Regions from separate parts of the Kribbella sp. CWNU-51 genome, predicted to be linked through region 1. Evidence: predicted binding sites of a transcription regulator. Region 1 holds the regulator's gene; the other holds the start of a gene.
What was found. The regulator HrcA, encoded in region 1, represses chaperone genes, less so after heat shock. The targets are predictions, from matches to a motif close to TTGGCACTCGNNNNNNNCGAGTGCCAA.

Region 1 (12,548 bases):
CGTCGTCGGCAGGCCGATGATCTGGCCCCAGACCTGCTGCCGCTGGCCCTTCCCGAAGCGGGTGAAGTCCGGCATGTTCAGCGACAGCGTCGCCCAGAACGCGATCATGCCCATCAGCGCCGGCGGGAAGATCTTCCAGAAGTCGCTGCCCCAGCCGAGCTTCGACGGCTGGTCCAGGATCGGCCCGAGGCCGCCGGCCTTGACCAGGATCGCGATCATCAGCGCGAGGAACGCGACCGTGACCAGCGGCGCCGCCCAGTTCTCGAACCGTCGGAGGCCCTCGATGCCACGCCAGATCAGCGCCATCTGGAGCAGCCAGAAGAACGCGAAGCTGAGCCACATCGTCCACGGGTGGCCGCCGATCGCGGACGCGTCGGTCCAGCCCTTACCGAACAGTTCACCGACGATCACGTAGATGGCCTGCCCGCCGATCCAGGTCTGGATGCCGAACCAGCCGCAGGCGATGAAGGCCCGCAGCAAGGCCGGGAAGTTCGCGCCGCGGATGCCGTAGAAGGCGCGCGCGAAAACCGGGAACGGGATGCCGTACTTCGTCCCCGCATGACTGTTCAGCAGCAGCGGGACCAGGACGATCAGATTCCCCAGGGTGATCGTGAGGAACGCCTGCAGCCAGTTCATCCCGAGCGCGACCAGGCCGGCCGCCAGCAGATAGCTCGGGATGTTGTGCGCCATCCCCATCCACAGGGCGGCGTAGTTGTACGTCGTCCAGGTCCGCTCGGGCAACCGGGTCGGCGCGAGTTCGGCGTTGGCGTACGGGCTGTTCGCGATCGCGTCCTGATCGCTCAGCTCGACCCGCCCATCGGAATGAACGGTCTGCTCTGTCGTGGTCATTGGCCCCACCACCCGATCCGTCGAGGACGTTCCGCTTCGGAACAACGTGCGGTACGACGTGACGTCCTGTCAACGGACAACTACAACAAAGCGCCTTCAGGCGATCAGCCGGGGCCGAGCAGCGGCAGCGTCGGTCGGCGCGGGGTGCCGAGAACCTCGTAACCGCGCTTGATCGCGTCCTGCAGTTTCTCGAGCGGCCAAGGCCAGCCGTCGGTGTGCTGCAGCGCGTCGTCGAGCGAGGTGCCGGCGTAATGGAGCCCCGAGATGGTGTTGGCGACCGTCCCCAGATCGCCGGCCTGGGTGCGGACGAACTCCGCATCCACGACGGCGCCATGTCCTGGAACGATCTTCGCGGTGTCCGACAGCAGGCCGATCACACGGTCGAGCGTTTCGGGCCATTCGAGTGGATAGGAATCGTCGCCGTACGACGGAGGTGCGGACTCCTCGACGAGATCGCCGACGAAGAACACGTCCACATCCGGTACGACGACCACCACGTCGCCGTCGGTGTGTCCGTTGCCCAGGTGCAGGAGCTCGACCCGGCGATCACCGAGGTCGACGACCTTCGCGACGGAGAAGGTGGTGGCCGTCAGCTTCGCGGCAACGGCGGTGTTCTCGTGCGCGATGACCTCGGCCTGATCGAACACGCTGTTGCCGGCGACGTGGTCGAAGTGAGCGTGCGTGTTGACGACCCAGCGCACCGGTACGTCGGTCGCCTCGCGGACGTGGTCACGGAGTTCCACGGCCTGCTCGGTCGTGGCCCGGGTGTCGATCAGCAGTGCGCCGCCGGTCCCCGCGACCAGGCCGATGTTCAGGTCCCATTCGTCGTACCGCCGGACCCAGCACCGGTCTCCGACCTCGACCCACTCAGTCATGGCGCCGACATTACTTGCTCAGCACATCGCCCTCGCCGACGGCCGCCAGATCCAGACGGCCGCCTGATCCAGACGGCCGCCTGATCCAGACGGCAGCCTGATCCAGACGGCCGCCTGATCCAGGAAGCGGAATCGGACTTGAAGGCGGCCCGGGACGGGCTTACTGTCACGGTGGCGGCTCGCAATTTTCGGCGCTGCTCCGAAAACTTTCGAAGGGCGGACGTTTTGACGACACGACGTGCACTGGTGGTCCGGGGCGGCTGGGAAGGTCACTCCCCGGTCGAGGCGACCGACCTGTTCATCCCGTACCTGCGGGAGAACGGCTACGAGGTCACCGTCTCGGACACGACCGAGAGCTACCTGAACCTGGACGGTGTCGACCTGGTGCTGCAGTGCGTCACCATGAGCGAGATCCCCGCCGAGCACGTCAAGGGCCTGGACGCGGCGATCCGGAACGGCACCGGCCTGGCCGGCTGGCACGGCGGCATCGCGGACTCGTTCCGGAACAGCGCGGACTACAACTTCATCGTCGGCGGGCAGTTCATCTCGCACCCGCACGGCTTCACCGACTACCGCGTCGACGTGGTCGCCGAGCACCCGATCGTGGAAGGCATCACCCACTTCGACGTCCACACCGAGCAGTACTACATCCACTACGACCCGACGGACACGGTGCTGGCGACCACGACGTTCCAGTCGCACCCGGACTACCCGTGGATCGAGGGAGCGGTGATGCCGGCCGTCTGGACCCGGACCTGGGGCGAGGGCAAGGTCTTCGTCTGCACCGTCGGCCACAAGCTGGACGACCTCGAGGTACCCGAGGTGCGCACGATCATCGAGCGGGGGCTGCTGTGGGCGAGCAAGTGACCGGCATCGGCATCGTCGGCACCGGAGTCATCTCCGGCACGTATCTGGACCACCTGGCGAAGCTGCCGGGCGTCGACGTGGTCGCGGTCGCCGACCTGGACGTCAGCCGCGCCCAGACGATCGCCGACAAGAACCCGGGCATCCGGGCGCTGTCCCCGCAGGAGCTGTACGCCGCCGACGACGTCGACATCGTGCTCAACCTGACCATCCCCGCCGCCCACGCGCCGGTCCACCAGGCCGCCCTCGAAGCAGGCAAGCACGTGTACGGCGAGAAGCCGCTGGCAGTGGACCGCGCCGCAGCCGAGCCCCTCCTGAAGTACGCCGCTGCCAACAATCTGCGCGTCGGTTGCGCACCGGACACTGTGCTCGGCACCGGCACCCAGACGGCGCGGGCGGTGATCGACCGCGGCGACATCGGCGTACCGCATGCTGCGACTGCGTCGTTCGTCACGCCCGGACACGAGCTGTGGCACCCGGCTCCGGAGTTCTACTACCAGCCCGGCGGCGGTCCCGTCCTCGACATGGGTCCGTACTACATCACCAGCCTGGTCACCCTGCTCGGTCCGGTACGGCGGGTCACCGCGTGGAGCGGTCGGTCGAAGGAGGAGCGCAAGATCCACACCGGTCCGCGGGCCGGCGAGACCTTCCCGGTCCAGGTGCCGACGCACGTGACCGGCGTACTGGAGCACGAGTCGGGTGCATTGACCACTGTGTTCATGTCGTTCGATATCTGGGCCACACGGCTGCCGCGGATCGAGGTGCACGGGACCGAGGGCAGTGTGTCGGTGCCAGACCCGAACGGCTTCGACGGCACTGTGGAGATCGCCACGGCCACGAACCGTGACTGGACCGAGGTCCCGGTCAGCGGCGGGTACGCCGGAGCCGGCCGGGGAGTCGGGGTCGCGGACATGGCGCGGGCGCTGCGCACCGGTGAGCCACACCGGGCCGACGGTGCACTGGCCTACCACGTGCTCGACGTACTTGAGTCACTCCTCGAAGCGGCCGCCCAGGACCAGCCGGTGGACGTCGCGAGCACGGTCGGCCGCCCGGCCGCCGTACCGTTGGGGGCGTCGCCCGAGTCCGCCTGAGACCCGTCCCACGCCGCAACGCGTCGGTGCGAGCTACTACGGCTCGGTAGACTGGCACTCTGAGCGCTGGAGTGCCAAGGGTCGACGCTGAGAGAGGGTGGTGCGCGTGCTGGACGACCGCAAGCTGGATGTACTGCGCGCCATCGTCGAGGACTACGTGGCGACCCACGAGCCGGTCGGCTCCAAAACGCTGGTGGATCGGCACAACCTCGGGGTGTCGCCGGCGACCGTGCGCAACGACATGGCGGCGCTGGAGGAGGAGGGGTACATCACCCAGCCGCACACCAGCGCCGGCCGGATCCCGACCGACGCGGGCTACCGGCTGTTCGTGGACAAGCTGAGCACGGTCAAGACGCTGTCCCCGGCGGAGAAGAAGGCGATCACGTCCTTCCTGGCCGGTGCGGTCGACCTGGACGACGTCGTCCGCCGTACCGTCCGGCTGCTCGCGCAGATCACCCGCCAGGTCGCGATCGTGCAGTATCCGTCGCTCAACCGGTCGAGCGTCCGGCACATCGAGGTCGTCACGATGACCCCGCGCCGGCTGCTGCTGGTCCTGATCACCAGCACCGGCCGGGTCGAACAGCGGATCGTCGAGCCGCCGCACGACGTCGACGAGCAGCTGATCGCGGACCTGCGGTCCCGGCTGAACACGGCCCTGTCCGGGCAGCGCCTGACCGAGGCGGCGACCTCGTTGGCCAGCGTTCCGGAGGCGTTCCAGCCGTCGGACCGCCACCTCGTGGCGGCGATCGTGACCACCCTGATGGAAGCGTTCACCGACGAGGGCGGCGAGCAGCGGATCGCGGTCGGCGGCGCGGCCAACCTGACCCGGTACGGCGACGACTTCGAGCGCAACGTGAAGCCGGTGCTGGAGGCGCTGGAGGAGCACGTCATCCTGCTCAAGCTGCTCGGCGAGGCGACCAACCCGCAGACCCTGACGGTCCGCATCGGGCACGAGAACCCGTACGAGGAACTGGCCACCACCTCGGTGGTCGCGACCGGGTACGGGTCCAAGTCGGAGGCGCTGGCCACGCTCGGCATCGTCGGCCCGACCCACATGGACTATCCGAGCACGATGGGCGCCGTACGGGCGGTCGCGCGCTACGTCAGCCAGATCCTGGCTGACTCATGACTATCGATTTCAACCCCTGGTCTGGAGTATGAGCACCGATTACTACGCCGTCCTGGGCGTCAGCCGTGACGCTTCACCGGACGAGATCAAGAAGGCGTACCGCAAGCTGGCGCGCCAGTACCACCCGGACGTGAACGACTCCGAGGACGCGCACCACAAGTTCCAGGAGATCGGCCGTGCGTTCCAGGTGCTGAGCGACCCGCAGAAGCGGCAGATGCACGATCTCGGTGGTGATCCGTTCGCAACCGCCGGCGCGGGCGGCGGAGCCGGTGGGTTCGGTCAGGCCTTCACCTTCACCGACATCATGGACGCCTTCTTCGGCCAGACCGGCGGGGCGACCCGCGGGCCGCGGCCGCGGACCCGGCGTGGCCAGGACGCGCTGATCCCGCTGCGGATCGACCTCGCCGAGGCGGCGTTCGGGACGACCCGGGAACTCAAGGTCGACACCGCCGTCCTGTGCCCGACCTGTTCGGGGTCCGGCGCGGCGGCCGGGTCCGAGCCGGTCACCTGCGAGATCTGCCACGGCCGGGGCGAGGTCACCCACACGCAGCGGTCGTTCCTCGGTGAGGTGCGGACCATGCGGCCGTGCCCGAACTGCCGCGGCTACGGCACGACCATCCCGAACCCGTGCGTCGAGTGCGCCGGTGACGGTCGCGTCCGGTCCCGCCGTACCGTCACCGTGAAGATCCCCGGCGGCGTCGACAGCGGCACCCGGGTGCAGCTGTCCGGCCAGGGCGAGGTCGGCCCCGGTGGCGGCCCGGCCGGCGACCTGTACGTCGAGATCGAGGTCGAACCGCACGACATCTTCACCCGCAACGGCGACGACCTGCACTGCGCGGTGACGCTGCCGATGACGGCGGCGGCGCTCGGCACCACGATCGACTTGCCGACCCTCGAAGGCGAGACGACCCCGCTGGAGATCCGGCCGGGCACGCAGTCCGGCACCGCGCAGACGCTCACGGCCCGCGGTGTCCCGCGGCTGCGGCACGCGGGGCGCGGCGACCTGATCGTCCAGGTGATCGTCGAGACCCCGACCAAGCTCGACGACTCCCAGGCCGACCTGCTCCGGCAACTCGCCGAGTCCCGTGGCGAGGAGCGCCCGCAAGGCCACGTCCAAGCCGCTCACAAAGGCGTCTTCGGCCGGCTCCGCGACGCCTTCGGCGCCCACTAGATGGGAGTCGCGGTCTTCTTCGCCGAGAAGCTGGACGGCGACGAGCTGACCCTGGAAGGAACCGAAGGCCGGCATGCGGCTGTGGTTCGGCGGATCGGGCCCGGTGAGCGGGTTCGGTTGACCGATGGGCGCGGGGCCTGGGCCGAAGGGCTGGTGGTTCTTGCCGGCAAGGCTGGGGTGACTGTCTCCGTGGATGAGCGGGGGAGTGTGCCGGGCCCGCGGCCGCGGGTAGTTGTGGTGCAGGCGGTGCCCAAGGGGGAGCGGGCCGAGCTCGCGGTGGAGATGCTCACCGAGGTGGGCGCCGACGTGATCGTGCCGTGGAACGCGGAGCGGAGTCAGTTCCGCGCCAACCCGGAACGGGTCGCCAAGACGCTCGCGAAGTGGCAGGCGTGGGCCTTCGAAGCGAGCAAGCAGTCGCGGCGGTCGTGGTTCGCCGAGGTCGCGCCGATCGCCTCCACCGCCGAGGTCGCGCAGTTGCTCGCCGCTGCCGCTTTGCCGGTCGTGCTGCACGAGGAAGCCACAGTCCCGCTCGCTGCCCTCGACGTACCTGATGACGGCGACGTCGTGATCGTGATCGGCCCCGAGGGTGGCATTGCCCCGGACGAGCTGACTGCCTTCGGGGTCGAGCCGGTCCGGCTCGGCGACACCGTCTTGCGCACCTCGACGGCCGGGGTCGCCGCGGCTGCCGCGCTCCTCGCGCGCTCGCGCTGGACCTGACCGCGCGCTGTCCGCAGGCCAGAGACGACCTAGACTGTTGGACGGCAACCGAACACTACTGTGCGACGAGGATCGAGCACTGATGGCTGTGGAATCCGCTCGAACGCGCGCGCTCAGCCACGCCGACCCGGCCGAGGTGCCGTTGCAGGCGGCGCTCGACGCGCTCGCCGACCCGGTCCGCCGGTCGATCCTGCGTGACCTGGCCGGGCACGACGACTGGACCCGTGCCTGCGGCACCTTCGATCTGCCCGTGACGAAGGGGACCCGCAGCCACCACTTCGCCGTACTGCGCGCCGCCGGCCTGATCGAGCAACGCGACGAGGGCGCCCGCCGCCTCAACCGCCTCCGCCGCCCGGAATTCGACCAGGCCTTCCCCGGCCTCCTCGCCGCGACCATCGACCGCGCGGACTGATCCTTACAGAGTCCGAACATTGCGCCGATGGTCCTCGAACGGGGTTCGGGGAGAGTCGTTCTCGTCAGGTTGACCGAGAACGAGGAGTGCAGAGATGCGCAGGTCTGTGCGCGGCACGGTGGCGGTGGGTACGTCGGCCGTCCTACTGGTGGGCGGTCTGGTCGGAGGTACGACGGTTGCGTCGGCCGATCCGAGTCCGACGCCGACTCCGACGTACAAGCAGGTCACGCTCAGCCCGGAGGAGTCGCAGCGGCTGTGCGCCGAGAAGCTGCCGAAGCTGATCGAGCGCCGCGACAAGCTGGCGAAGCGGATCAGCGGCGGCGCGGACGTGAAGGGTTCGGTCGCGTGGCTGAAGGCGCGCGCCGAGAAGCAGAAGGCCAAGGGGCACGAGAAGATCGCCGCCCAGCTCCAGAAGCGGGCCGATCGCCGGTCCGAGCGGCTCACCCAGCTCGGCACGATGAAGACGAAGCTCGAGACCTTCAAGTCCCAGCACTGCCAGGTCGCGAAGTGATGCGGAAGATCCTGGTCGTGCTCGCGGGTACGGCGGCGATCGTGATCGGACTGTCGTCGTGTGGGAACTCCGCCGAGCAGTCCGGTCAGCAGGGAACCGGACAGCCCGCCCCTGCTCCGGCGGCCACTCAGCAGGTGGGGTCACCGGAGCAGGAGTTGGCGGGGATCGGGTCTACCCTGGACGCGATCGATGGCGAGCTGGCAGCAGACGGCTCACCCTGAGCAGGCACTCCAGGAGCAGATGATGACCGCAGCCGCTCGCGGGCTGGTCCTGGTCGTGGAGGACGAGGCGGCGATCGCCGAGGTGATCGCGCTGTACCTGCGGCGTGACGGGTTCGGCGTACAGGTCGAGTCCGACGGAGAGGCCGCGCTGGCCGCCTGGCGCCGGCTGCATCCCGTCGCGGTGATCCTCGACATCGGGCTGCCGGGACGCGACGGCACGGACATCTGCCGGACGATGCGCGCGGCGGGGGACTGGACTCCGGTCCTGTTCGTCACCGCGCGCGACGACGAGGTCGACCGGCTGCTCGGCCTCGAGCTCGGCGCCGACGACTACATCACCAAGCCGTTCAGTCCGCGCGAGCTGGCCGCGCGGGTGCGGACTGTACTGCGGCGATCGGCCGGCACGTTGCCTGCGGGAGACGTGCTGTCGGTAGGCGCGGTGCGGGTTGATGTGAGTCGGCGGCGGGCGTGGGCCGGTGACGCCGAGGTGAGTCTGACCTCGACCGAGTTCGATCTGCTCGCGCAGTTGTTCCGGCGGCCGGGGCGGGTGTTCGAGCGGGATGAGCTGCTGAGCTCGGTGTGGGGTTACCAGGCGTCGGCCGGGACGCGGACGGTCGACGTACACATCGCTCAGCTCCGGGCCAAGCTCGGATCGTCCAGTCCCATCCGCACCGTCCGCGGCGTCGGGTACGCCGCGGATCTCGACTGATGGCGTCCGTGCCGCACGATCTCCGCTCAGCTGGAGACGAGGTCGGGCGGGGATCACTGGCGACCCGGATCGTGGTCGCTTGCGTGGCGGTGGCCGGGATCGCCGTGCTGGTGGCGGGCGTGGTGATGGCAGGGCTGGCCCGGCGGTCGGCTCAGAACGTGTTGCAGGACTCGCTGGCCGCACAAGCTGATGTGATCGCCAGTCAGGTGGACGAGCGCGGTGCGGGGTCGCGAACGGTGGGGCTCGGACGGGTCGCCCAGGTGGTGCGTGGGCAGGGGATCGTGGTGGTGATCCTGTTGCCCCGGAGCCGGATCCAGCCGACGGATCAGCGGTCCATCCAAGCCGCGACCACGGCAGGGTTGAACGACATCGGGAGTACGCAACGGATCTCGGCCACGGTAAGCGTCGACGGCACCGACTATCTGGTCGAAGCTCGCGGCATCGGCGAGAGCTCCGGCTTCGCGTTGGTGGAGCCGGTGCGGCTGGCGGCGGATACCCAGCGGATCCTGATCCGCAACATCCTGTTCGCGCTCGGCGCCGGTCTGCTGGTGGCGGCGCTCGCCGGCGCTCTCCTCGGCCGACTGCTCGGCCGGCCACTCCGTCGTACGGCGGATGTCGCCGCGGCCATGCGTCAGGGGCGACGGGATCTGCGTGCACCGGTTGAGGGACCGGCTGAGGTCGCTGAAGTGGCGCAGGCGGTCAATGAGCTCTCGGTTGCCTTGCAGCACAGTGAGGAGCGGCAGCGGGAGTTCTTGCTGTCGGTCTCGCATGAGCTCAGGACTCCGCTGACCGCCGTCCATGGGTTCGCCGAGTCGCTTGCCGATGGAGTGGCGACGGATCCGCGGCACGCCGGGCAGGTCATCCAGCAGGAGTCGCAACGGCTCGAGCGGCTGGTCAGCGACCTATTGGACCTGGCCCGGATCGGGGCCGACCAGTTCCAGCTCGATCTCGCCCAGGTGGATCTGCGCGAAACGCTCAGCGCGTGCGCCGAGGTCTGGCGGGTGCGCTGCGAGCGCCAAGGTGTGCACTTCCGCCTCGACCTGCCGCCCATGCCGGCCGTGGCTAACACCGACCCCCGCCGAATCCGGCAGGTCCTCGACGGCCTGGCCGAGAACGCCCTCCGCGTCACCCCGCCTGGCGCCCACCTCACCATGTCAGTCACCCAGCCCGGTCCCGGTGTGGTGGCGATCCAAGTCCGCGACGGGGGCCCTGGACTGGCCCCCGAGGACTACGCCGTCGCCTTCGAACGCGGCGTACTCAACCAGAAGTACCGCGGCCGCCGCCCAGTAGGCTCCGGCATCGGCCTGGCCCTGGCGCACGGCCTCATCACCAGACTCGGCGGCACCCTGACCGCCGCCCCCGCCCCCGAAGGCGGCGCCGCCTTCACCATCCAGCTCCCGACTACCTGACGATGATCGACGACTTCCACCAACCGACTACTTGACGATGATCGACTTGGAGTCGGAGTCGGAGATGGTGCCGTCGGCCTCGGAGATGAGGTAGGCGTCGATCTGGTAGGGGCCGGGGGTGAGTTTCAGTTCGATGAGGAAGGGCGAGAACTTCTGGCCTTCCTTGGTGTTGACGACGCTCTTCGATGTCTTGCGGGTCTTCAGGTTTGTGACCTGGTAGTTGACGGTTGCCTCGAAGGCGTTTGCGGTGCCTTGGATGGTGACGGGGCCGGCGATGGTCTCGCCGTCGACCGGGGAGTCGATCCACACGAGTGCCTGGACGTCAGCGGCTTGGGCGCGGCCTAGCGGCGTACTGGTGTCGATCTGGCCGAAGAGCTTGGCGCCGGCGCGGCCTCGGCGGGTGATCTGGACCGGCTCGGTGCTGTTGTGGAGGGCACCTTGGACGGTGTAGATCAGTTGCTGCGCGGCCACGTGCGCGACATCAGGGTCGAGCGACGCCGCCGGGAGCTCCTTGAAATCGACCGTCACGACGCCATCCGTGCGGGTGACGGCGTTGACCTCGGCGCCGCGCCAGACCGTGTAGTAGTCGGGGTCGGACGGCGCCTTCGACGTCATGATCCGGACAGCCTGCTCGGCCGGCCGGCCGCTGACCTTCGCCCAGGTGCGGTACAGCTTGACGGCTTTTGCCTTCACGATCGGCGTCGGGTCGGCACCGGCCTGGGTCCCGGTCCTGTTGCCGAGCCAGTAGACCGGTACGAGCGTGCTCTTGACGGCCTGCTCCGGCTTGCCGCGCTCCGTGGGGGCGACGGTCGGCGCGGGGCCTGTGCTCGGTGGGAGGGTGGCGGCGGTCGGCAGGGCGGATGGCCTGGGCATGGTGGCCGGGGATTTTGCGGACGGGACTCCGGTGGCGGTCGTGGTCGTGCCAGGGCCGGCTACCGCGTCGCCGTCGTTCGCGGAGTTCTGGTTGCCGTTGAAAACGGCGAAGGCGCCGATGGCCGCGGCGGTGCCGACCGCCGCCGCGCCGACGGTCAGGAGCCAGGGCCGCCGGGCCGCGGGCCGGCGCTGGGCGTGCGCGCGGGCGCGGATCTCCGGCAGGGCGTCGGCCGGTTCGATCCGGTCCGCCTCCTCGGAGAGGGCCCGCCGCATCAGTTCGTCGAACGGCTCGTTCGGATGGTCACTCATCCGCGTCCTCGCTTCGCTCCGGGCGCGGCTGAGGCACAAGTCGTCCTGTGTTTGATGATGAACTCGCTCCGCACGTTCATACGCTCTGCTCCAGGACCTGGCGGAGCGACTTGGTCGCCCGCGCGGCATGGCTCTTCACGGATCCCCGGCTGATGCCCATCGTGTCGGCGATCTCGGCCTCCGAGAGGTCACCGTAGTACCGCAGCACCATGACGGTGCGCTGCTTCTCCGGCAGGGTGCGCATCGCCTCGATGACCCGGTCGGTCTCGGCGGTTCGCAGTACCGCCTGCTCCGCGCTCGGCTCGTCGGGGAGGGTGCGCGGGGTGTGCTTGTCGACGACCACCAGGTGACGCTGGCGGGAGCGGCAGCGGTTGACCACCGCGGTGCGCAGGTACGCGAGCGCCTTGTGGGGGTCGCGCAGCCGGTGCCAGCGGCCGTGCATCGCGACGAACGCGTCCTGCACGATCTCCTCCGCCGTGCCGGTGTCGCGCAGCAGCAAGGCGCCGAGGCGAACCAGCGACGTGTAGTGCGCGGTATAGACAGCCGTCAGCGCCTCGTCGGCATCCCACGAGGACTCATGTGTCACGCACTCTTCGTACACCACGGCCGGTTGAGCCACGACACGAAGACGCGGCAACCACCTTCCAGGTTGACAGTACTTTTGCGGTCATGGGGCTCTACCTCCCGCCCTTCCCTCGTCGCTCCAGTCGCTTCGCTCCCTGCGCTCCTCAGTCCAGGGCGGGAGGCCCCATGACCGGGGCGGACTGTGGTCACTGAGCGTGTCCGGGTGAATTACGAGTGAGGGTGTCGGTGGGGGCGGCTAGCATGGGGTGATTACTTCACCGGCATCAGGAGGGAACAGGCTGTCCAGGCCACGCAGTATCGAACCGGAGGCGCGCGCGAACGGCCGCGGACGCGATGAGCTGTCCCGATCGAACCCCGCCGACAGCACGCAGGCGTCGCACAAGATCGTCGTGCCGAACAGCATCGACATGGTGGCCCTGCTCGGAGCCCGGGACGAGTTCCTCCGCATCGTCGAGAAGGAGTTCGCCGCCGACATCATGGTCCGCGGCAACGAGATCACGCTGAACGGCGAGCCGGCCGAGCTGGCCCTGGCCGAGCGGCTGATCGACGAGCTGATCGCGGTCATCCGCACCGGGCACGGGCTGACCGCCGACTCGGTCGAGCGCAGCATCGCGATGATCAAGTCCGCCACGGTCGAGAGCCCGGCCGATGTCCTGACCCAGAACATCCTGTCCAGCCGCGGCCGCACGATCCGGCCCAAGACACTGAACCAGAAGCGGTACGTCGACGCGATCGACAAGAACACGATCACGTTCGGCATCGGCCCGGCCGGTACCGGCAAGACGTACCTGGCCGTGGCCAAGGCGGTCCAGGCGCTGCAGGC
Region 2 (19,222 bases), on a different contig from region 1:
GCGATCTGCCGAAGGGCTGTGTCGCGATGCTGGTGTCCGGTGGGCACTCGTCGCTGCTCGCGGTCGAGGACATCACCGACGGCGTCGTGCCGATGGGGAGCACCATCGACGACGCCGCGGGGGAGGCGTTCGACAAGGTCGCTCGCGTGCTGGGGTTGCCGTTCCCGGGCGGTCCCTATGTCGACAAAGCGGCGCGGGACGGCGGCGACAGGCTGTACGTGACGTTCCCGCGCGGGCTGACGTCGCAGCGGGATCTCGAACGGCATCGGTTCGACTTCTCGTTCTCCGGGCTGAAGACGGCGGTGGCTCGGTGGGTCGAGGCGCGGCGTCGCGATGGTGAGGACGTGCCGGTCAATCATGTCGCCGCGGCGTTTCAGGAGGCGGTGTGTGACGTGCTGACCCGCAAGGCGATCGACGCGTGCAAGGACCGTGGGTTCGAGCACTTGCTGATCGGTGGTGGGGTCGCGGCGAACTCCAGGCTGCGCGCGATGGCGGAAGAGCGGTGCACTGCGGCGGGCATCGCCGTACGCGTGCCGCGGCCCGGGTTGTGCACCGACAACGGCGCGATGGTCGCGGCGCTCGGCTCGGAACTCGTCCGGGCCGGGAAGGCGCCGTCGCCGCTGGGGCTGCCGGCAGACTCGTCGATGCCGATCACGGAGGTGCTGAACAAGTGAGGTGGACGGGGGCGGACGGGTTCGAGGCCGACGACGATGTCTCGCGGATCGATGTGGACGTCGTGCAGGGGTTCCTGAGTACGTCGTACTGGGCGAAGGGGATCCCGCGTGAGGTGGTGGCGCGGTCGATCGCGGGCTCGCTGAACATGGGTGTGTACGCGGCCGATGGCGCGATGGTCGCCTTCGCTCGCGCGGTGACGGACCGCGCGACGTTCGCGTGGCTCGCGGACGTCTTCGTGCTGGACGAGTGGCGAGGGCACGGACTTGGCCGGTTCGTGGTGTCCACGCTGGTCGACCACCCGGAACTGAAGGGCGTACGACGCTTCATGCTCGGGACCGCGGATGCGCACGAGCTCTACCGCAGTTACGGCTTCAGCGAACTCGCGGACCCGAGCAGCATGATGGCCATCCGCCACGACGCCGCCGACCTGTACGGCCCCCCGTGATCCAGCCCGGGGTGGACCTGGTGTGGCACCCAGCTGGTGCGACGGATCTCGTCGTACTGGCGCATGGCGGTAGGGAGCACTCTCAGGCGAGCCCGTACCTCTGGAATTCTGCCCTCCTCCGGATGTGGCCGTTCGCGGCAGCCGCGCGCACAGCCGTCCCTACTGCTGCGGTCGGCCTGCTGCGCTACCGCTACCGGGGCTGGAACGGCGACGCCGCCGACTCCGCCGCGGATCTCCGCGCTGTCCTCGACGAGCTTCCTCCGGTGATCCAGCGGGTCGTCCTGATCGGCCACTCGATGGGCGGCCGCGCGGTCGTCGCCGCGGGCGATCATCCCCGGGTCGCCGGCGTACTGGCTCTGGCTCCGTGGCTCCCCGACGGCGAACCACTCACCGCGCTGCGCGCCCCGGTCACCTTCGCCCACGGCACTCTCGACACCATCACCGACCCTCGCGCCACCACCGCCTACGCCAACCGCCTCCGCGCCGCCGGCACCCCGGTCACCGTGTACTCGGTCGCCGCGGAAACCCACACCATGCTCCACCGGCCCGCCGACTGGAACACCCTCGTCGCCGCCTTCACCCACGACGCCCTCAGCACCCCGTCGACCAGAACCCCTTCAGCTGCTGGGGATGCGGAGCCGCTGCCTGAGTACGAGCGTAGGTCTTCAGTGCCGGCTGCGGTCGGGTCCATCGCGGTGGCACGCTTGCGTTTCCCGGTGGTGGCACGCTTCCAGGCGGGCTGAGCTGCGAACGCGGAGCTGCGGCTGCAGTGCGGGGAAGGGCACGGCAGCGGGCAGAGACCTGGGGCTAGTGCGCCGCCTGCTCCCCAGGTGAACGGTCAGCGGCCAACCGGTTTCTGCCCAGCACTCTGCCGAACCCAGATGAACGCCTGACTGCACCCGCGTGACGCCCAGTCGACGTACGGCACCTCACTCCGTACGTCGTTCGACGCGCGGCTCCTCAACCGCATGTCGAGCCTTAGTGGCGGGCCCCCGGTGAGTGCGGCAGCGGACGCAGCACCTCGCCCACCGGCAGGTCATCCGGGGACCCGCACGCGAGATCGATCATATGTTCGAATACACTCAGAACGCAAGTCCGATGCGACGACAGGAATAGGCGACCGCGTCCCGGCCGATCCGGGTGATGATGAGCGTCGCGGTGGCAGAGCCTTTCGGGGCGAGCTTCTTCCGCAGCTGGGCCGGATCGACATCGACCCCGCGCTTCTTGATCTCCAGCGTTCCGATGCCTTGTGCGCGAACCCACGCCCGCAGCGCCTTCTCCTTGTACGGCAGCTGTTCCACCACCTGGTACGCCGACGCCAGCGGGGTCGGCACGAGTTTCGGTGCGGTGACGTAGGCGATGCGCGGATCCAGCAACCACCCGTCGACCGCGGCAGCCACAGCGGTCACCAGCCCAGCTCGCACCACGGCTCCGTCGGGCTCGTAGATGTACTGACCCACCGGACCACTCTCAGCTTCCGGTGCCTCGCTCACGCTCACGCCGCCGGGCAGAAGCGTCGCCCGCCGCGCGACCCCGGCGTACAGCGCGCCAGACCACAGCGCCGCCTCCTTCACCTCACCGGCGTCGCTGACCCACTCCGCCTCGACCCCATCGGGTACGGCGTCATGCGGGATGCCCGGTGCGACCTTCACACACGCAGTCCGCTGCAGGAGCCCAGTGACAAACGACCATGGCGGCGAATAGGCGTTGTGGTCGAACACGCGCCGGCCATCCGCCCGCCGCGCCGGGTCCGCGAACACCACGTCGTACGGCGTGAGCTCAGTCGACTCGGCGTCACCGACAACAACCTCACCGGGCAGACCGAGAGCGGCCAGGTTGGCGCGGGCCGTGGCCGCGGTCTCCGAATCGCGTTCGACACCAGTGACTCGTAGGCCGGCGCGGGCTGCGCTGACGAGATCGCCGCCGATGCCACAGCCCAGGTCGACCACGCTGGCACCCGGCAACGTCATTGCGATGCGTGCGGCACGGTGTGAACCGACAGTGGTCCGGGTGGCCTGCTCCAGACCGTCCGGCGTGAAGTACATCCGCGCAGCATCCGCACCGAACTTGGCGACGGCGCGGTGGCGCAGCGACGCCTGTGTGACAGCAGCAGTCACGAGTGACGCGTCGTACCGCCGCCGGAGCTTCTGGACTAGTTGGAGCTCGCGGCCGGGGTGGTAGTCCGCGCAGGCAGCGGCGAGCACCTCAGCGCCAGGCCCGTCCAGCAACGCGGTGACTGTCACCCCGCAACCTTAGAGGGGACTAGAGCAGCCTTTGCTCCAGCTTTGGGTGGCGGAGGAGTACAGGCGCGGCGACCACTCCGACGGCGAGCGCACCGATCGCGGCCAGGACTGCGACAGTACGGCCGGACAGCTTGGGTAGAGACGGGAAGCTGATAGCCGTGGCTTCTCCTCGGGGCGGTGCGCCGTTGACAGAACGGTCGCACGCCGACCACGGGGAGGCCCAGCGTTCGACCACATTCCGTGCCTGACCGGTCACCCGCCCGGGTGCGGCCCGGAGGTTGCTGCTGGATCAGGTCTGGCACTCGAGTTGACCGAGTGCTAATCGCGGCCTAGATTCGGTGTTGGCACTCTCCACCCGAGGGTGCCAGCGGTCCGGCCTCTGACCCCCGCGACGGCAGGGGAGCGCGACCAGTCTGAACCACTGACAAGCAAATCGACCGTGGAGGTCAGCAAGTGTCGGTCACGATCAAGCCGCTCGAGGACCGCGTCCTCGTCGCGCCGCTCGAAGCCGAGCAGACCACGAAGTCCGGTCTGGTGATCCCGGACACCGCCAAGGAGAAGCCGCAGGAGGGCGAGATCCTCGCTGTCGGCCCGGGCCGGATCGACGACAACGGCAACCGCGTCCCGCTGGACGTCGCCGTCGGTGACAAGGTCATCTACTCCAAGTACGGCGGCACCGAGGTCAAGTACGACGGCCAGGACTACCTGATCCTGGGCGCCCGCGACATCCTCGCAGTCGTCAGCAAGTGACGACCCCAGGGCGTGGGCCCGCGCCCCGGCGGACCCGCCGGGACGTTCCACGCCCTGCCCGCTGTTCCTGACTGACACCGCCCTGGTGCCGACGACCGGTGCCGGGGCGGAGTCGGTCTGAAACAGCGGGACCGGATCCGAACTGCTCACGAAGACATTCAGAGAGGGACTGGTTTTTTCCATGCCGAAGATCCTCGAGTTCGACGAGAACGCGCGGCGCGCGCTGGAGCGCGGCGTCGACAAGCTCGCGAACACGGTGAAGGTGACGCTGGGGCCCAAGGGCCGCTACGTCGTCCTGGACAAGAAGTGGGGCGCCCCGACCATCACCAACGACGGTGTCACCGTCGCCCGTGAGGTCGAGCTGGACGACCCGTTCGAGAACCTTGGTGCGCAGCTGGCCAAGGAGGTCGCCACCAAGACCAACGACATCGCCGGTGACGGCACCACCACCGCGACGGTGCTGGCGCAGGCACTGGTGCACGAGGGCCTGCGGGCCGTCGCCGCCGGGGTCAACCCGATGGGCCTGAAGAAGGGCATCGAGGCGGCCATCGAGGCCGTGTCGGCCAAGCTGATCGACTCCGCCCGGCCGGTGGACGACAAGGGCGACATGGCCCACGTCGCCACCATCTCCGCCCGGGACGCCGAGATCGGCACGCTGATCGCGGACGCGTTCGACAAGGTCGGCAAGGACGGTGTGATCACCGTCGAGGAGTCGAACACCTTCGGTACCGAACTCGAGTTCACCGAGGGCATGCAGTTCGACAAGGGCTACATCTCGCCGTACTTCATCACCGACGCCGAGGCCGGCGAAGCGGTGCTGGAGGACCCGTACATCCTGATCAACCAGGGCAAGATCTCCGCGATCGCGGACCTGCTGCCGCTGCTGGAGAAGGTCGTGCAGTCCGGCAAGACGCTGCTGATCATCGCCGAGGACGTCGAGGCCGAGGCGCTGTCCACCCTGGTGGTGAACAAGATCCGCGGCAACTTCACCTCCGTCGCCGTCAAGGCGCCGGGCTTCGGTGACCGCCGCAAGGCGATGCTGGAGGACCTGGCCGCGCTCACCGGCGCGCAGGTCATCGCCCCCGAGGTCGGTCTCAAGCTGGACCAGGTCGGTCTCGAGGTGCTCGGCACCGCGCGCCGGATCGTGGTCACCAAGGACAACACCACCGTTGTCGAGGGCGCCGGCAAGTCCGACGACATCGAGGGCCGGGTCAACCAGATCAAGGCCGAGATCGAGCGCACCGATTCCGACTGGGACCGGGAGAAGCTGCAGGAGCGGCTGGCCAAGCTGGCCGGCGGCGTCTGCGTGATCAAGGTCGGCGCGGCCACCGAGGTCGAGCTGAAGGAGAAGAAGCACCGCATCGAGGACGCCGTGTCGGCGACGCGTGCGGCGATCGAGGAGGGCATCGTCGCCGGTGGCGGCTCCGCTCTCGTCCACGCCGCCTCGGTGCTGGAGAACGGCCTGGACCTCGACGGCGACGAGCTCGCCGGAGTCCGGATCGTCCGCAAGGCCATCGTCGAGCCGCTGCGCTGGATCGCCGAGAACGGCGGCTACGAGGGCTACGTGGTGACCGCGAAGGTTGCGGAGCTGGAGGTCGGCAGCGGATTCAACGCCGCCACCGGCGAGTACGGCGACCTGCTGGCCCAGGGCGTGCTGGACCCGGTCAAGGTGACCCGGTCCGCGCTCGCCAACGCCGGCTCGATCGCCGCGCTGCTGCTCACCACCGAGACCCTGGTGGTCGACAAGCCCGAGGAAGAGGAGCCCGCCGCGGCCGGTCACGGCCACGGTCACGGCCACTGATCCTCAGGTAGCAGGACCAGAAACACACCGCACCGCCCGGCAGGTCTTCGGACCCGCCGGGCGGTGTTCTGTTCGGGGCGGAAGATGCGGTGGCGCGGCGATCTGGTGGGATGACGTCGTGGCGACGATTCGTGAACGCGCTGACGAGGACCTGGACGTTTGCGTCGGCCTGCTGCGGGACGTGCACGAGCTGGCGGGGTATCCGATCAATTGGCCTGCTGACGCGCGCAAGTGGCTGACACCGGATGACGGGCTCGGCTGCTGGGTTGCTGAGAGCAACGGCCGGGTCGTTGGGCACGTCGCGCTGACGGCGAACGGGGCTGACGGAGCGTCCGTGGAGCGGCTGTTCGTGGACCCGAAGGCGACCCGTGCGGGCATCGGCCGGGAACTGCTGGACCACTGCGTCAAGACCGCCGCCGACCTCGGGCGGAAGCTGTCGCTCGAGGTCGTCGACAACCGCGGTGCGGCCGTCACCCTGTACCGGCGTGCGGGGTGGCGGGAGACCGGCCGGACCCCGATCGACTGGGGCGGCGACCACGCATCGGCGGTCCTCCACTTCGACGCACCGCGCTGAATGTCTCACGGGACGCCGTCCTGCCGTCTCAAACTCGGACGTCGATCCTCCGGTCCGGGTACCGTACGGGCGAGTAGTGACAGATCGTGATCAGAATCTGAAAATGCTCACGAATTGCCACTAGGCAACGAGAGGTGAGAGCCATATCATCTTTCAGGCTGACCGGCCGACACGAGGGGGCGAGGGGTGACCGAGGTCCAAGTACCGCACACCCACGACCGGGTCGAGCTCAGGGATCTTGCCGCGCTGGCCGGCGACGGGGACCGCACAGCTCTCAACGACCTGCTCACCAGGGTGCGCGCCGTCGCGCACCGATACGTACGGTCCCGGTTGTGGACGTATCCCGGCGGCGCGGACATGGTCGACGACGTCGCGCAGGAAGTCTGTGTCGCGGTGTTCGGCGCGCTGGGCCGGTACCGTGACGAGGGGAGGCCTTTCGAGGCTTTCGTCTACGGCATCGCGGCCCGCAAGGTCGCCGATGCCCAGCGTGCGTTCGCGGTGGCCGACGTTTCGACGCCGGACCTGCCGGACGGCGCGGACGAGTCGCCGACTCCGGAGGAGCACGCGGTCCGGAGCTCGGAGGTCCAGCACATCATGGGGTTGCTGGACAAACTGCCCGAGAAGCTCCGCGAGATCCTGCGGCTTCGCGTGGTAGCGGGGATGTCAGCCGAGGAGACCGGCCGGGCACTGGGGATGACACCGGGGGCGGTGAGGGTCGCACAGCATCGAGCGTTGAACACGCTCAGGGGGTATGTGGGGCATGAGGGACGAGGAGCAGGGGAGGGGCATCATGGCTGACCGTTTCGACCTGGACGCGATCGACGCCGATGACGCACTGCTCGACCTGCTGGCCGCTGGTGGGGAGCCCGCGCGGAGCGCGGGGGAGCATGACCCGGCCGTTGCGCTGCTGGCCGAGCTGCGGCTGGCGGTGGAGGTCGAAGACGAACTCCCCGTGGAGACGATCGACGATCCGGAGAGCTTCCTGGCGCGTTGCGCCGCACTGAACCCGATCACGGACCCGTTCGCCCGCAAGGTGGCGGCGCGCGGTCTGGCGCTGGGTGTCGCCGCGGTGGCCGCGCTGTCGGTCTCCGGGGTGGCCGCCGCGGTCAACGGCGACCCGCTGTCGCCGTACGAGAAGGTCATCGAGAAGATGGTCGACGCGGTCCGCCCGCAGACCAGCTTCCCGAAGGAACAGCTCGACGGCATGCCGGTGGTCGACAAGACGAAGATCGTCAAGGTCGCCAAGGACTACAAGCTGCGGCAGGACGCGAAGATCGCGGCCGAGGACCGGGTGGTCCGGGAGCAGCCGATTCCGCCGGCCGCCGTGCTGCCGAGCGACACGCCGGACGTGCTGCAGCGGGCGATTCCGAAGATCATCGAGCAGCCGACGGTGACGAAGGTCGACCCGCCGGTCACGCAGACGACCCAGGCGCCGACGCAGACGGGCGACGACACGACGTCCAACCCGACCACAGAGCCGACCGACCCGCCGGCTACCCAGCCGACCGACCCGCCGGCCAGCGAGCCGACCGACCCACCGGCCACCACGGTGCCGGCCGACCCGCCGACGACCACGACGCCGCCGGAGGCAACGCCGTCCGATCCGCCCAGCGCGCCGGACACCGGCACCGGCAACACTGAGACCGGCACGGACACTGGGACCGGGAACCCGACGACTGCGCCGACCGGTGACACGAGTCAGGGTGACACCACGGGGTCGGACACCGGCACCACGCAGCCGGGTGACACGAGTGGTACCGATCAGTCCAGCACGGACCCGGCCGGGACGACTCAGGAGCAGCCGCCGGTCGACACGCCGTCGGTCGACGTGCCGGATCCGCTGGGCGGGCTGCTCGACAACGTCCTCGCGCCGATCCTGCCGACGGCGAGCGGGGCTGCGGTCGAGAACCAGAGCGCCCAGGAGTTCCTCGGCAGCGGCGTTCAGGCAGCCGGCAAGCACTCGAGCGGGCAGACCAGCACCGGTTCGGTCCGGGAGGTCTACCCGACCGGCCAGCACTCCACCGGCCTGTACGCCGAGGGCAAGCACGCGGCGATCGCCCGCGCGCACGGCTCGACCGCCGACGCCGACGTACTGAAGATCCTCGACGTCGTCAACAAGCCGCTCCAGTGACCCCGCCGCGCCGGCTCACCAGCCGGCGCGGCGGGTCCCGGCCGGGCACAGGCCCGGCCGAGGCGGCCCTGTGGACGGGCGGTTCGGGAGCCTGAGCGGGCGCGGATAGGATGGGGTTCCGTTCTCGCCGTGTAAAGGTGCTTGTTTTACCCATGGACATCACACCCACTGGAGTTCCGGACAAGTTCGCCGTCCTCGGGCTCACCTTCGACGACGTTCTCCTGCAGCCGAACGAATCCGACGTCATCCCGTCCGAGGCCGTCACCCGGTCCCGGGTCAGCCGCAACATCGAGGTGAACATCCCGCTGCTGTCCAGCGCGATGGACACCGTCACCGAGGCCCGGATGGCGATCGCGATGGCCCGCCAGGGCGGCCTCGGCGTCCTCCACCGCAACCTCTCGATCGAGGACCAGGCCCAGCAGGTCGACCTGGTCAAGCGGTCGGAGTCCGGCATGATCGCGCAGCCGATCACCATCGGCCCGGACGCCAGCATCGGCGAGGCCGACGCGCTCTGCGCGCAGTACCGGATCTCCGGCGTCCCCGTGGTCGACAACGCCGGCGTCCTGGTCGGCATCGTGACGAACCGCGACATGCGGTTCGAGAACGACATGTCCCGCCCGGTGCGCGAAGTGATGACCAGGCAGCCGCTGATCACCGGCAAGCAGGGCATCGCCGCCGACGACGCGATGGCACTGCTCAGCAAGCACAAGGTGGAGAAGCTGCCGCTGGTCGACGGGGCCGGCAAGCTGACCGGCCTGATCACGCTGAAGGACTTCGTCAAGCGCGACCAGTTCCCGCTGTCCACCAAGGACGGCACCGGACGGCTGCGGGTCGGTGGCGCGATCGGCTTCTTCGGTGAGGCCTACAAGCGGGCGATGACGCTGGTCGAGGCCGGTGTCGACGTGCTCGTGGTGGACACCGCACACGGTCACTCCCAGGCCCAGCTGGAGATCATCCGCAAGCTCAAGGCCGACCCGGCCACCCGTGGTGTCGACGTCGTCGGCGGCAACGTCGGGACCCGAGCCGGCGCCCAGGCACTGGTCGACGCGGGCGCGGACGGCGTCAAGGTCGGCGTCGGACCGGGCTCGATCTGTACGACGCGGGTCGTTTCCGGCGTCGGCGTACCGCAGGTCACCGCGATCTACGAGGCGTCCCTGGCCTGCAAGCCGGCCGGTGTGCCGGTGATCGGCGACGGCGGCCTGCAGTACTCCGGTGACATCGCCAAGGCGCTCGTGGCCGGTGCGGACAGCGTGATGCTCGGGTCGCTGCTGGCCGGCTGCGAGGAGTCGCCGGGCGACCTGGTGTTCATCAACGGCAAGCAGTTCAAGGCCTATCGCGGGATGGGCTCGCTCGGCGCGATGCAGTCCGGCGGCCTGCGCAAGTCGTACTCCAAGGACCGCTACTTCCAGAGCGACGTCGGCAGCGACGAGAAGCTCATCGCCGAGGGCGTCGAGGGCCAGGTCCCGTACCGGGGCCCGCTCTCCGCGGTCGCGCACCAGCTGATCGGCGGTCTGCGCCAGTCGATGTGGTACTGCGGCTCCCGGACCGTCCCCGAACTGCAGGAGAAGGGCCGGTTCGTCCGCATCACCTCCGCCGGCCTGCAGGAGTCCCACCCGCACGACATCCAGATGACGGTCGAGGCGCCGAACTACTCCGGCCGCTGACACCGCCTGTAACCGGTAAGGAACATCAGATGACCGAGATCGAGATCGGCCGCGCCAAGCGGGGCCGGCAGGCGTACGCGTTCGACGACATCGCGATCGTGCCGTCGCGCCGGACGCGTGACCCCGAGGAGGTCTCGGTCGCCTGGCAGATCGACGCGTACCGGTTCGAGCTGCCGATCCTGGCCGCGCCGATGGACTCGGTGATGTCACCGGCCACCGCGATCGCGATCGGCAAGGCCGGCGGTCTCGGCGTGCTCAACCTCGAGGGTCTGTGGACCCGGTACGAGGATCCGACCAACCTGCTCGAGGAGATCACCTCGATCACCCGAGAGCAGGCGACGCACCGGCTCCAGGAGATCTACTCGGCGCCGATCAAGCCCGAGCTGCTCTCCCAGCGGGTGCAGGAGATCCGCGACTCCGGTGTCACGGTGGCCGGCGCGCTGTCGCCCCAGCGGACCAAGCAGTTCGCGAAGCATGTCGTGGACGCGGGCGTCGACCTGTTCGTCATCCGCGGTACGACGGTCTCCGCCGAGCATGTGTCCGGTCAGGCCGAGCCGCTCAACCTGAAGCAGTTCATCTACGACCTCGACGTACCGGTGATCGTCGGCGGGTGCGCGACACACCAGGCCGCGCTGCACCTGATGCGGACCGGTGCGGCCGGCGTACTCGTCGGCTTCGGCGGTGGCGCGGCGCACACGACGCGGAAGGTGCTCGGCGTCGCGGTGCCGATGGCGTCGGCGGTGGCCGACGTGGCCGCGGCGCGTCGGGACTACATGGACGAGTCCGGCGGTCGCTATGTGCACGTGATCGCGGACGGCTCGGTCGGGCGGTCCGGCGACGTGGCGAAGGCGGTCGCGTGCGGTGCGGACGCGGTGATGGTCGGTTCGCCGCTGGCCCGCGCGAGCGACGCACCGGGCGGCGGGTACCACTGGGGTGCCGAGGCCTGGCACGCGGACCTGCCACGCGGTGAGCGGGTCGAGGTCGGCGTCACCGGGACACTCGAGCAGATCCTGTTCGGCCCGTCCTGGGTCCCGGACGGCACGATGAACCTGGTCGGCGCCCTGAAGCGCGCGATGGCCACCACCGGCTACACGGAGCTCAAGGAGTTCCAGCGGGTCGAGGTCGTCGTCGGGTGAGGACGGGCGCCAGCGGTCGGCGTGGACGTGGCAGGGCGAACCGCTGCCGTTCGTGCCGTTCGACCCGGACTGGAAGGCGGACGACGACCCGCCGAGCTACACCGGGTGGTATCGGCAGAGCCTCAAGGTGTACGACGCGTACGCCGAGCTCGCCCGGATCCCGGTGGAACGCATCCGCGAGGTGCTGCTGGTGGCCGGTGGTGACGACAAGGTCTGGCCGGCAGTGGAGTTCGCCGAGCAGATCGTCGCGTCGCGTGGTGCTCTGGAGACGCGCCTGGTGACACTGCCCGGGGCCGGGCACCGGGTCGTGCTTCCCGGCGAGCAGCCCAAGACCGCCGGGCAGCGGATGGCGCGCGGTGGTTCGCCCGAGGCCGATCGTGAGCTGGGCGCGCTCGCGTGGGACGACGTGCGTCGAGTCCTCACTGGTTGAGTGGTTCTGGAAGGATTGCCGCATGGGATTGTTCAGCCGACGAAGCAGCCAGGACACGGACAATGTTGCCCTCGCCGCAGCGCGGGCCAGACTGTCCCCCGATGACGTGGACCAGGTGCGGTTCCTGATCACCACCAAGAAGACCGTGCACGCGGTGAAGCTGATCCGCGACCGCACCGGTCTCGCCCTCAAGCCGGCCAAGGAACTCGTCGACGACATCCGGCTCGGCCGCTACGTCCCGCCGACGACCGGTACGCCGCTGGTCCGGCGGCCCGGCACCAACCTGGCCGAGCGCACCCGGGCCCTCAAGTCCGCCGGCGAACTCCACCAGGCGACCGCCCTGGTGGTTTCCGAAACCGGCATGACCGAAGCCGAGGCGGGACTGTTCGTCGGTGCTTTGCGGACCGACCTGCAGGACTCCTAGGGCTTCCAGGCCGGATCCCGGCCGAAGGCACCGAGGAGTGCGTCCGCCGGGTCGGTGAACCCTCCGAGCCGGTCGCCGATCATGCCGAACGACCGGTAGGTGTCCTCGCGTTGCGCGAACCAGCCGGCCACCTCGCTGACCAGTTCGGGCTCCATCCGGGGGTCGGCGCCGATCGCGGCCGCCAGATCCCAGCCGTGCACGAGGTGATCGGCGGACAGTTGCCGCAGATATTCGCTCGCGTCCTCGTCGCCGTACGACAGATGCACGGTGGCGATCGGCTCGCCGGCCGCCGCCTGCGCGGCGCTTGCCGCCGCGGTGGCCGCGCCGACGGGATCGTCGCCGAGCAGATCCCCGTCCAGCGAGGTGCCGACCTCCGCGATCGTCCGGCCCGCCATCAGCGGCACGGTCCAGCGTTCCTCGCCGACCACGTGGTTCACCAGCGTGCGGACGTCCCAGTCCGCGCACGGCGTCCGGCCCGACCACTGGCCCGGGCCGGCTTCGCTGACCAGCTGGGCGAAGTTGCCGACCGTTCGGTTGTGGAGTTCCACCGCGTCCATGACCTGCCCCCTCTCAGCGTCAGCGTCCGCCCGCGGGGGCAGCGCGTCAACGGCCGAGCTGGAGTTGCTCGGCGGCCTCGTGCGCTTGCTGCGAGGCGGTCAGGTCACCGCTGGCAGCAAGCAGGTCGCCGTGGTGGCGGTAGCAGGAGCCGGCCAGGTCCTTCATCACCTTGTCGTCGTCGGTGAAGGGGATCAGCGCGGTCGCGACCTCCGCGCACCAGCCGCCCAGGTCGAGGGCGATGTCGGTCCGCCCGGCCTGGTAGTACGCCTCCGAGATCTCCAGCAGCAACTGGGCCCAGATCGGCACGTAGGTGCTCGTCTCGTACCGCATCCGGTGCGACTCCCGCTCGGACGAGATCGCGAACAGGTAGTGCGCCTCCAGGCCCAGCGTCAGCGCGGTGTCCACGTCCTGCAGTAACAACGGCGGGATCAGCTCGGCCAGCTCGGTCGCCCGGACGGCCGCCGACTCGGGGTCGGTCCGGCCGGACACGGTCGCCAGCGTCATCCCTGGCGCGGGCTCGCTCAGCGCCAGCAGCCGGTGGTACTGCTCGAACGGACCGAGCTTGATCTCCGCGTTCTCCAGCGCGGCGACCAATGTGAGCGGCAGACCCCGGTCCAGCTCCTCGGTCACCCGGTTCGCCGTCTCCGGGTCGGTGTCGAACGCCGTCCGCAGGCAGGCCTCGCCCTCCATCAGCCGGCCGACGATGCCGAGGTGCTTGCCCTTCCTGGTCAGCGCCCCGACCAGCGTGCGCATGTCGGTCGTGGAGTCCGAGTCGGCGAGGGTGTCAGCCGTGGTCAGCCCGATCTCGTCGGCTTCCAGCGCGAGGTCGAGCCGGCCCTCGGCGGCATGGACGTCGGCCGACACGGCTGTCGCAGTACACAGATAGCGCGCGTACGAGAGCGACTGCGGGCTCTCGTTGATCTGGTCGGCCAGCTGCAGGAAAAGCTGGGTCGCCGCGTCCGCGGACGCCACCGCCAGCGCGGGATCGCCGTACCGCCGCAGGATGAGAGCGTTCATCGCGAGCACCCGGGCGAAGTCCGGTTGGTGCTTCAATCCGTCGACGCCGCCGACCAGCTGGCCGTACGCGATCACCGCGCCGTCCATCTCCAGTACGGCGGTCGCCCCGTGACCGCGATGTGCCTGGGTCATCGCCCGCCGGGCCCGCACGTCGGCCAGGAAGGAGGTCGCGTCGAGGACGCCGGCGTCGCTGAGCTCGGTGTAGCCGAGTTGGGCCTCGTGCAGCGCGGCCAGTGCTTCCTCGTGCCGGCCGGATGCGTTCAGCGAGCCGGCCAGCTCGTACTGGGTCGCGGCCATCAGGTGCTTGGCCTCGTAGTGGTTCGGGTGCCCTTCGGCCCGCTCCCTGGCCAGTTCGATGACGCGTTGCTGGTACGGTCCGGCCTCGTCGGCACGGCCTTCCTCGATCAGCACCTGGGCTGTCTGCAGCGCCTCACCGAGCTCGTCCTCAGGAGGCGTCCAAAGCCCCCCGCTGTCCACCATCTCGACGTTCCACCCCTTCGCAGGTTCAGCCGATCAGCTTAGTGGTCAAACGCCCGGAACTCTCAGTCCTGACACGACCGAGTTGCACTGCTGACATGGCTATTACCGGCAGGTAGCCTGGATGAATGAGCGAGCAGACCTCGATTCCGGCTGACCCCGAGCTCGACCCGACCGCGTCGTACGCGACCGATCAGTCGGTCATCCGGCGGCTCTCGGGGCTGCTGCGGGCGACGGCCGGCACGCGGACGTCGTACGCGCCGGCGACCGGTCAGCCGATCGCGGACCTGCCGGTCTCCAGCCCGGACGACGTGATCGCCGCGATCCGGACGGCCCGCAGGACCCAGCAGACCTGGCGCCGGGTGCCGCTCGCCGAGCGGGCCGCGATCCTGCTGCGGTACCACGACCTCGTCCTGGATCACCGCCACGAGCTGGTCGACCTGGTCATCCGGGAGTCGGGCAAGGCCCGCAAGCAGGCGTTCGAGGAGGTCGCTCACGTCGCGCTGACCGCCCGCTACTACGGCCGCAAGGCCGCCGAGCTGCTCGAGCCGCAGCGCAAGCTGGGCATCTTCCCGATCCTTACCCGGGCCGAGCAGCGGTTCGTGCCGAAGGGCGTCGTCGGCGTCATCTCGCCGTGGAACTACCCGCTCAGCATGGCGATGGCCGACGGTCTGCCCGCGGTGCTGGCCGGCAACACGATCGTGCACAAGCCGGACAGCCAGACCCCGCTGACCGCGCTCCGGGCGATCGAGCTGCTGTACGACGCGGGCCTGCCGCGGGACGCGTGGCAGCCGGTGAACGGCGACGGCCCGACCGTCGGCGGCGCCCTGATCCAGAACGCCGACTACATCTGCTTCACCGGCTCGACCAGGACCGGCCGGCTGGTCGCCAGGCAGGCCGGCGAGCGGCTGATCGGCTGCAGCCTCGAGCTCGGCGGTAAGAACCCGATGCTCGTCCTCCGCGACGCCGACATCCACCGCGCCGCCGAGGGCGCTGTCCGGGCCTGCTTCGCGAGCGCCGGCCAGCTGTGCGTCTCGATGGAGCGGCTGTACGTGGCCGACCAGGTGTACGACGCGTTCGTCACGGCGTTCGTGGACCGGGTGAAGAAGATCCGGCTGTCCGCCGGGACCGGCTGGGACGTGGACATGGGTTCGCTGATCTCGAAGGCCCAGCTGGAGACCGTGTCCCGGCATGTCGACGACGCACGAGCGAGGGGCGCCACGGTGCTCGTCGGCGGCAAGGCCCGGCCGGACATCGGCCCGCTGTTCTACGAGCCGACCGTGCTGTCCGGGGTGACCCCGGCGATGGAGTGCTTCGACAACGAGACCTTCGGGCCGGTCGTGTCGATCTACCGGTTCTCCGACGAGTCCGAGGCGATCCAGCGGGCGAACGAGGGCGAGTACGGCCTCAACGCGAGCGTCTGGACCCGGGACGGCCGCCGCGGCCGGGCGATCGCCGCGCAATTGGTGGCCGGCACGGTCAACGTCAACGAGGGCTACGGGGCGACGTTCGGATCGATCGACACCCCGATGGGTGGCATGCGAGCATCCGGGCTCGGCCGCCGCCAGGGCGCCGAAGGCATCCGCCGGTACGTCGATTCGCAGGCGATCGCCACCCAGCGCCTGCTGCCGATCGCGGCCTCACACGGCCTGTCCGACGAGACGTACGCCGAACTGATGACCGGCGCACTGCGGATCCTCAAGAAGCTGGGCCGCGCATGACTGAGCGAAGCGAAGTCATCATTCAACACAGTGTGATTTGCGCCTCATGCGCGCCCGGAGCGAAGCGAGGACGTGCATGAGCTACGACTATGACGTCGTCATCATCGGCTCGGGATTTGGTGGCAGCGTCAGCGCATTGCGGCTGACCGAGAAGGGCTACAAGGTCGCTGTCCTGGAGGCCGGAGCGCGGTTCGACGACGCCGGGTTCGCAAAGAACTCCTGGGATACCAAGCGATTCCTGTTCGCGCCGAAGCTCGGCTGGTATGGCATCCAGCGGATCAGCGCGCTGCGCGACGTGATCATCCTGTCCGGCGCCGGAGTCGGCGGTGGCAGCCTGGTCTACGCAAACACCCTCTACGAGCCGCTGCCCGCGTTCTACACCGACCGCCAGTGGGCGCACATCACCGACTGGAAGGACGAGCTCGCGCCGTACTACGACCAGGCGAAGCGGATGCTCGGCGTCACCACGTACCCGGGCTTCACGCCGGCGGACCGGGTGATGAAGCAGGTCGCCGACGACATGGGCGTGGGGGAGACATTCCACCCGACCCCGGTCGGCGTCTTCTTCGGTGAGCCAGGTGTCGAGGTCGACGATCCGTACTTCGGTGGCGCCGGCCCGCGTCGTACCGGCTGTATCGACTGCGGCGAGTGCATGACCGGCTGCCGGCACAACGCGAAGAACACGCTGACGAAAAACTACCTCTTCCTCGCCGAGCAGGCCGGCGCCCAGGTCTTCCCGATGACCACCGTGACCTCGGTGGAGCCGCTGCGGGACGGCGGGTACGCCGTGGACACCCGGCGTACCTCGGATCGGAAGAGCACGCGGCGGTTCACCGCAGGTCAGGTCGTCTTCGCTGCTTCGGCGTTGGGTACGGCGAAACTCCTGCACCGGCTGCGGGACGAGGGCAAACTGCCCCGACTGTCGGACCGGCTCGGCGTGCTGACCCGGACGAACTCGGAGTCATTGCTGGGCGCGATCTCCCGGGACCGCGACGTCGACTACAGCCGTGGGGTCGCAATCACGTCGTCGTTCCACCCGAACGACATCACCCACATCGAGCCGGTCCGGTACGGCAAGGGCAGCAACGTGATGTCGCTGCTGCAGACCGTGCTGACCGACGGCGACGGGGACAAGCCGCGGTGGCGGACCTGGTTGCGCGAGCTCGGCGTGCAGCGGAAGAACATCCGCCGGCTGTACGACCTGAAGCACTGGTCCGAGCGGACCGTGATCGCGCTGGTGATGCAGACCGCCGACAACTCGATCACCACGTTCGGCAAGCGGGACCGGCTCGGACGCTGGCGGCTGACCTCGAAGCAGGGCCACGGCGCCCCGAACCCCGCCTGGATCCCGGTCGCGAACCAGGTGGTCCGCCGGATGGCGAAGCTGATGAACGGGACCCCGGGCGGGACGATCGGGGAGCCGTTCAACGTGCCGATGACGGCGCACTTCATCGGCGGTTGCGCGATCGGCGACTCACCCGAGACCGGCGTGGTCGATCCGTACCACCGGGTCTACGGGTACGACGGTCTGCACATCGTGGACGGGTCCGCGATCTCGGCGAACCTCGGCGTCAACCCGTCGCTGACCATCACGGCCCAGGCGGAGCGAGCGCTCGCGTTCTGGCCGAACAAGGGTGCGGACGACGTCCGCCCGGCGCTCGGATCGGCGTACCGGCGGATCCAGCCGGTGAAGCCGGCGCACCCCGTCGTACCGGCTGATGCGCCCGGCGCATTGCGGTTGCCGATTGTGCCGAAACAGTCTGTGACGAAGCTGTAACGCAACGATAATACTTCGCAGTGCCATCAGGGGAAATGAAAGAACCTCAGCGATTGTGTGGACGCTGAGGTTTGTGAGGTATTTCTAAAAGGCCCAGTCTGTACCTTCGAAGAGGCCAGTCTGTGCCGTCGAAGAGGCCAGAAAAGGGAGCAGGTCCCTCGGGAGCGTTTCCGCCCAAATCGCTTCCCGAGGGACCCACTCAAGCCGGGGTGAGGCGCCCGGCGCTTTGGGATCGGGTCACCAACCATGGCTGGCGACCCGAGCTCTTGGTCACTACCTTACATCCGATTCCAGGAGTTTCGAGTGCTTGAGTGGGGTTGTGACCACTCTGCGTGCTGATCGTAATGATCAGCTTTCGTTGCTCTTTGTCACCGGGTGGCGGTCTTCCTTGCGGTAACCGCCTCTGCACACATCAACGAGCCCATCTACGGGGGGTTACGAGGTTCTCCAGAAAAGTCCAAAACTTTCTCCGCGGATGTGCGGAGAGTCGCTGAAGCACTGCAGCCCCCGATGCTTCACGTGACGCCCGCCGCAGAGACGACGTACCGGCCTGTCTTACTGTGAGCCGACCGTTCGATGAGGCAGGAGAACCATGAGCGACATCCTGGGCGTGGCACGTGAGCAGGTTCTGGAACAGGGCGTCGGCCTGAGCCAGGAGCAGCTGGTCGAGGTTCTCCGTTCGCCCGACGAGTTGCTGCCCGAGTTGCTCGCACTCGCCCACGAGGTGCGGGTCAAGTGGTGCGGCGAGGCGGTCGAGGTCGAGGGGATCATCTCGCTGAAGACCGGCGGCTGCCCGGAGGACTGCCACTTCTGCTCGCAGTCCGGCCAGTTCACCTCGCCGGTGCGCTCCGTCTGGCTGAACATCCCGGAGCTGGTGGAGGCGGCCAAGGAGACCGCGAAGACCGGCGCGACCGAGTTCTGCATCGTCGCCGCCGTCCGCGGTCCGGACGAGCGGCTGATGTCGCAGGTGAAGGCCGGCATCGAGGCGATCAACGCCGAGGTCGACATCAACATCGCCTGCTCGCTCGGCATGCTCACGCAGGAGCAGGTCGACGAGCTCAAGGCGATGGGCGTGCACCGCTACAACCACAACCTCGAGTCGGCCCGCTCGTACTTCGGCGACGTCGTCACCACGCACTCCTTCGAGGAGCGCTGGGAGACCTGCCTGATGGTGCGCGGCTCCGGGATGGAGCTGTGCTGCGGCGGTCTGGTCGGGATGGGCGAGTCGCTCGAGCAGCGCGCCGAGCTGGCCGCCCAGCTGGCCGAGCTCGACCCGCACGAGGTCCCGCTGAACTTCCTGAACCCGCGTCCCGGTACGCCGTTCGGCGACCTGGAGATCATGGACGGCAAGGACGCGCTGCGGACCATCGCCGCGTTCCGGCTGGCGATGCCCCGCACG

Region 2: a site for HrcA is predicted at 3,659-3,685, ahead of groES (co-chaperone GroES). Genes of this name have one in related genera too.

The regions. Positions count from the first base shown of each region.
Region 1 covers NZ_JBSXMZ010000024.1:185,177-197,724, reverse strand. The annotation lists gene ACXC9Q_RS26490 (NCS1 family nucleobase:cation symporter-1) at 1-849, opposite strand, end outside; gene ACXC9Q_RS26485 (MBL fold metallo-hydrolase) at 954-1,724, opposite strand; gene ACXC9Q_RS26480 (ThuA domain-containing protein) at 1,950-2,591, shown strand; gene ACXC9Q_RS26475 (Gfo/Idh/MocA family protein) at 2,576-3,679, shown strand; gene hrcA (heat-inducible transcriptional repressor HrcA) at 3,786-4,808, shown strand; gene dnaJ (molecular chaperone DnaJ) at 4,837-5,979, shown strand; gene ACXC9Q_RS26460 (16S rRNA (uracil(1498)-N(3))-methyltransferase) at 5,980-6,696, shown strand; gene ACXC9Q_RS26455 (ArsR/SmtB family transcription factor) at 6,779-7,108, shown strand; gene ACXC9Q_RS26450 (hypothetical protein) at 7,203-7,619, shown strand; gene ACXC9Q_RS26445 (hypothetical protein) at 7,619-7,840, shown strand; gene ACXC9Q_RS26440 (response regulator) at 7,860-8,549, shown strand; gene ACXC9Q_RS26435 (sensor histidine kinase) at 8,549-9,958, shown strand; gene ACXC9Q_RS26430 (Gmad2 immunoglobulin-like domain-containing protein) at 9,986-11,140, opposite strand; gene ACXC9Q_RS26425 (SigE family RNA polymerase sigma factor) at 11,217-11,726, opposite strand; gene ACXC9Q_RS26420 (PhoH family protein) at 12,133-12,548, shown strand, end outside.
Region 2 covers NZ_JBSXMZ010000003.1:16,859-36,080, forward strand. The annotation lists gene tsaD (tRNA (adenosine(37)-N6)-threonylcarbamoyltransferase complex transferase subunit TsaD) at 1-674, shown strand, start outside; gene ACXC9Q_RS01180 (GNAT family N-acetyltransferase) at 671-1,120, shown strand; gene ACXC9Q_RS01185 (alpha/beta hydrolase) at 1,141-1,863, shown strand; gene ACXC9Q_RS01190 (class I SAM-dependent methyltransferase) at 2,203-3,363, opposite strand; gene groES (co-chaperone GroES) at 3,817-4,113, shown strand; gene groL (chaperonin GroEL) at 4,295-5,914, shown strand; gene ACXC9Q_RS01205 (N-acetyltransferase family protein) at 6,033-6,488, shown strand; gene shbA (RNA polymerase sigma factor ShbA) at 6,675-7,286, shown strand; gene ACXC9Q_RS01215 (hypothetical protein) at 7,279-8,619, shown strand; gene guaB (IMP dehydrogenase) at 8,772-10,283, shown strand; gene ACXC9Q_RS01225 (GuaB3 family IMP dehydrogenase-related protein) at 10,313-11,419, shown strand; gene ACXC9Q_RS01230 (acyl-CoA thioester hydrolase/BAAT C-terminal domain-containing protein) at 11,472-11,849, shown strand; gene ACXC9Q_RS01235 (hypothetical protein) at 11,872-12,273, shown strand; gene ACXC9Q_RS01240 (TIGR03086 family metal-binding protein) at 12,270-12,830, opposite strand; gene ACXC9Q_RS01245 (hypothetical protein) at 12,877-14,328, opposite strand; gene ACXC9Q_RS01250 (succinic semialdehyde dehydrogenase) at 14,454-16,046, shown strand; gene ACXC9Q_RS01255 (GMC oxidoreductase) at 16,123-17,823, shown strand; gene bioB (biotin synthase BioB) at 18,416-19,222, shown strand, end outside.